Regions from separate parts of the Staphylococcus sp. HMSC068C09 genome, predicted to be linked through region 2. Evidence: predicted binding sites of a transcription regulator. Region 2 holds the regulator's gene; the other holds the start of a gene.
What was found. The regulator NrdR, encoded in region 2, represses ribonucleotide reductase genes. The targets are predictions, from matches to a motif close to AACACNATATATNGTGTT.

Region 1: a site for NrdR is predicted at 687-704, ahead of nrdI (class Ib ribonucleoside-diphosphate reductase assembly flavoprotein NrdI). Genes of this name have one in related genera too.

Annotation. Positions count from the first base shown of each region.
Region 1 covers NZ_KV813756.1:58,690-61,186, forward strand. The annotation lists gene HMPREF2930_RS05020 (DMT family transporter) at 1-226, opposite strand, end outside; gene nrdI (class Ib ribonucleoside-diphosphate reductase assembly flavoprotein NrdI) at 964-1,362, shown strand; gene nrdE (class 1b ribonucleoside-diphosphate reductase subunit alpha) at 1,325-2,497, shown strand, end outside.
Region 2 covers NZ_KV813753.1:55,810-58,306, forward strand. The annotation lists gene gap (type I glyceraldehyde-3-phosphate dehydrogenase) at 1-527, shown strand, start outside; gene nrdR (transcriptional regulator NrdR) at 815-1,285, shown strand; gene HMPREF2930_RS02695 (replication initiation and membrane attachment family protein) at 1,286-2,497, shown strand, end outside.

The DNA of each region.
Region 1 (2,497 bases), on a different contig from region 2:
CTAACGTCGATCTAGTCATTAAAAGGGGTTGACTACTCATTTTACCCAATATAGGTTGCCTATATTTTATTATGAAAAATAATGGAATAAACATGGCTACCAAATTTCTTGCTAAAGATTTTTGAAATACAGGTAAGTCTCCGGCTAGTCTAAAAAAAACAGACATAAAGCTAAAACCAATAGCAGAAATTAAAATAGCAATAATACCTTTTACCTTAGGATTCAAAGCATATCTCCTCATTTATAAAAATTTAACGTCTATATATTAGCATAATTTATTTGTGGATGCATAAGTACTTGCAAAGATAAAAAAGAAAAACTATAATGATAACGAACATATGTTCTTAATGCGATTAAATATACTCTAAATTTTTAATTCGTAAAATAGAAATTCATTCGGCTTTTAATATAAAAAATGAGTTATTTTTTTAATAAATGGTTAGCAATATATTATGATTTACATTCTTATGTACTAGAAATCCCGAATGAATAAGGTTTAGTAATGGTAGGCAAAAAATCAAGTGAAATACCTTAAAAAAACTAAAATAAAATTTTCTTAGTTTTTAATATAGCTATGATGCACCTTTAACCGATTTCACGAACATTTGACATCAAATATTAACTTTTAATTAGGGTATCATTTATGTATAATGAAACACAGAATATAGTGTTGGGTTTTGAATTGAGACACAATATGTTGTGTTTGAGGAAAATAGAAAGATTGTATGAATAATTCATTTTAGTAGCAATTTCACACTTATTTGGATTAGTTTTTTCGGAATCTACACTATTTACATGAACGATTTATAAATAATGATTTTTAAAGATTAATAATTAGAAACACAATATGTAGTATTAACTTGATTAAGTTAACGAAATGATATTCGTTCTAAAAGTAAGTTTTCTTATAAGACTAAGAGAACTTCTTTTTAATTAATAAGATTGTCGAAAGAGGGCGTTCCTATGAAAGTAGTTTATTTCTCTTTTTCAGGAAATGTACGAAGATTTATAAAACGTAGTGAAATTAAAAATGTATTAGAAATCAATAAAGACAATTGTAAGGATAGAATAGAAGAACCTTATATTTTAGTTACAGGTACAATTGGTTTTGGTGAAGTTCCTAAGGAAGTACAGTCTTTTCTAGAAGTTAATCATGCCCATATACGTGCTGTTGCTGCTAGTGGTAATCGTAACTGGGGACAAAACTTTGCGAAAGCAGGTCGAACAATTTCTGAAACATACCATGTGCCTTTATTAATGAAATTTGAGGTTCAAGGTACAAATAAAGATGTTATCGAATTTAGAGATAAGGTGGGGCATTTCAATGAAGATTATGGACGAGAAAAAGTACAATCATATTGAACTAAACAATGAAGTAACTAAACGTAAAGACAATGGCTTTTTTAATCTTGAGAAAGATCAAGAAGCTTTAAACGTTTACTTAGAAGAAATTAGCGATAAAACAATTTACTTTGATAGTGAAATTGAACGTTTACATTACTTAGTAGATAATCATTTTTACTTTAATGTATTTAAGAAGTATAGCGAAGAAGATTTAATAGAAATTATCGAATTCGCAAAATCTATTAATTTTGAATTTGCTAGTTATATGTCTGCAAGCAAATTTTATAAAGATTATGCTTTAAAAACAAATGATAAATCTAAGTACTTAGAAGACTATAATCAACATGTTGCCATAGTTGCTCTATATTTAGCAGATGGTAATAAAGAACAAGCTAAACAATTTATTTTAGCGATGATTGAACAACGTTATCAACCTGCTACACCTACATTTTTAAATGCAGGACGCGCACGTCGTGGAGAGCTTGTTTCATGTTTTTTACTAGAAGTTGATGATAGTCTAAACTCAATTAATTTCATAGATTCTACTGCTAAACAATTAAGTAAAATTGGTGGTGGCGTGGCTATCAATTTATCTAAATTACGTGCACGTGGTGAAGCAATTAAAGGTATTAAAGGCGTAGCTAAAGGTGTATTACCTGTAGCAAAAGCATTAGAGGGTGGATTTAGTTATGCTGATCAATTAGGTCAACGTCCTGGAGCTGGAGCAGTATATTTAAACATTTTCCATTATGATGTTGAAGAATTCTTAGATACTAAAAAAGTAAATGCCGATGAAGACTTACGTCTATCAACAATTTCCACTGGTCTTATTGTTCCATCTAAATTCTTTGATTTAGCTAAAGAAGGTAAAGACTTTTATATGTTTGCACCTCATACTGTAAAACAAGAATATGGAGTGACATTAGACGATATTGATATTGAAAAATATTATGATGAACTTGTAGCTAATCCTAATGTTCTTAAAAAGAAAAAAGATGCACGAGAAATGTTGAATATGATTGCTCAAACACAACTGCAATCAGGCTATCCATATTTAATGTTTAAAGATAATGCGAATAAAGTACATGCGAATTCAAATATTGGTCAAATTAAAATGAGTAATTTATGTACTGAAATTTTCCAATTACAGGAA
Region 2 (2,497 bases):
ATCAATTTGGTATTGTCAATGGATTAATGACTACTGTTCATGCAATTACTAATGATCAAAAAAATATTGATAATCCTCATAAAGATTTACGTAGAGCACGTTCATGTAATGAAAGTATTATTCCAACTTCTACTGGAGCAGCAAAAGCATTGAAAGAAGTTTTACCAGAATTAGAAGGTAAACTTCATGGGTTAGCTTTACGTGTGCCTACAAAAAATGTTTCTTTAGTTGATTTGGTTGTAGATTTAGAAAAACCGGTAACTGTTGACGAAATTAATAATGCATTTCGTCATTCAGATTTAGATGGTGTTTTAGAAGTAGAACATGCACCTTTAGTGTCTGTCGATTTTAATACAAATCCACATTCAGCTATTATCGATGCTGAGAATACAATTGTAATGGATGATCATAAGGTGAAAGTGATTGCTTGGTATGATAATGAATGGGGTTATTCTAATAGAGTAGTAGAAGTAGCTGAAATGATTGGTGAACAACTAGTAGAAAAGTCTACTGTGACTGCAGTTTAAGCTTTTAATAAATAAAAGATTGTTAATTTTAGAGTTGATAGCCTAATCTAATGTCCTTGATTTTATAGATTAAAACATTATAAAAACATTAAATAATTTTTTAATGAGTCATATATAGGAAAGTGAAAAAAGAATTTATATTGAATTCTATTTCACTTTCTTTTTATATTCTATATAGGTTTAGACAGCTAAGTTGTATCAATTTATTATTAATACATATGAGTTCTTTTGTCATAAATCGTTTTTATAGTATAATGGAGCATAATCTATTCAAGAGGGTGACAGATATGAAATGCCCAAAATGTAGTGCCACACATTCACGTGTGGTAGATTCAAGACATGCTGATGAAGCTAACGCAATACGTAGAAGACGTGAATGTGAGAATTGTGGGACAAGATTTACAACATTTGAACATATTGAAGTGAGTCCACTTATTGTGGTCAAAAAAGATGGAACACGTGAACAATTTTTAAGAGAAAAAATATTAAATGGCCTTGTAAGATCTTGTGAAAAAAGACCAGTTAGATATCAACAATTGGAAGACATTACTAATAAAGTAGAGTGGCAATTACGCGATAAAGGTCATACAGAAATTTCATCTAGAGATATAGGTGAACATGTAATGAATTTGCTCATGCATGTAGATCAAGTCTCTTATGTACGATTTGCGTCAGTATATAAAGAGTTTAAAGATGTGGATCAATTACTAGCATCGATGCAAGGTATTTTGGATGATAACAAACGGAGTGATTCATAAATGAGTTTTAAATCTTATGAGTATGGTTTAAGTCCACACGATGGATTTAAAGTATATCGACATTTTTTCTTTAATCATCAACAATTAGAGATATTAAATCGATTGTACATACCGTTAATTGGCTTTAAAGCTATTGGTGTATATCATTTCATGAACCAATTTATCGATGAAGTTGAAGATACTATTCTCACACATTACACTATTATGAATGAGCTTAAAATAAATTTATTAGAATTCCGTGAATATATGGATTTACTTGAAGGCATTGGGTTAATTAAAACATTTGTAAAACATGATAGTAATCAGTCTATGTTTATATATGAATTGATTCAACCTCCAACTGCATACCAATTTTTTAATGATCCAATGTTATCTATATACCTATACAATGAAGTTGATAATCGAAGATATAAAGATTTAAAAGCGTATTTTGAAAAAAATGAACCAGATTTAAACGCATTTCAACAAGTAACGCGCAAATTTACTGATGTATTCAAAGTTCCACATAAAAATATATCTATTGATGCTTCAACAATTCAAAAGGAAAATCATTCAGCTACTATAGATTTAGATAATGAATCATTTGACTTTGATATGTTGAGAGATATGTTACAACATCATTTTATAAGTGGAGAAATTATCACTAAAGAGGCAAAACAATTAATTTTACAATTGGCTACTTTATATGGGTTAACGCCTACTTCTATGAAACGAATCATTCTTAACTCTATCACACAAAATCAAACGTTATCATTTGAAGAGATGAGAAAACAAGCAAGGTCTCATTACTTAATTGAGCATCAACAACAGCTTCCTAAGTTACAAACTAAAGCTAATCCTTCTAATCATTTAGAACAATCACAGAGTCCAAATGAGACTACTGATGATATAAAGGAAAGTGATAGTTGGTTTAAGTTATTAGAAGACACAAGTCCTATCGATATGTTAGCGTCTTGGTCAGAATCAGAACCAACTTTACAACAAAAAAGAATGGTAGAAGAGTTAATAGAGCGTGAAAAATTGTCATTTGGTGTAATTAATATTTTATTACAATTTGTAATGCTTAAGAATGAAATGAAACTTCCTAAATCCTATATATTTGAAATCGCTTCAAATTGGAAAAAGTTAGGTATTAAAACTGCACAACAAGCATACGATTATGCGCTGAAAACAAATCAACAAATCAATGATAGTATAACTAAAAAAACAAAA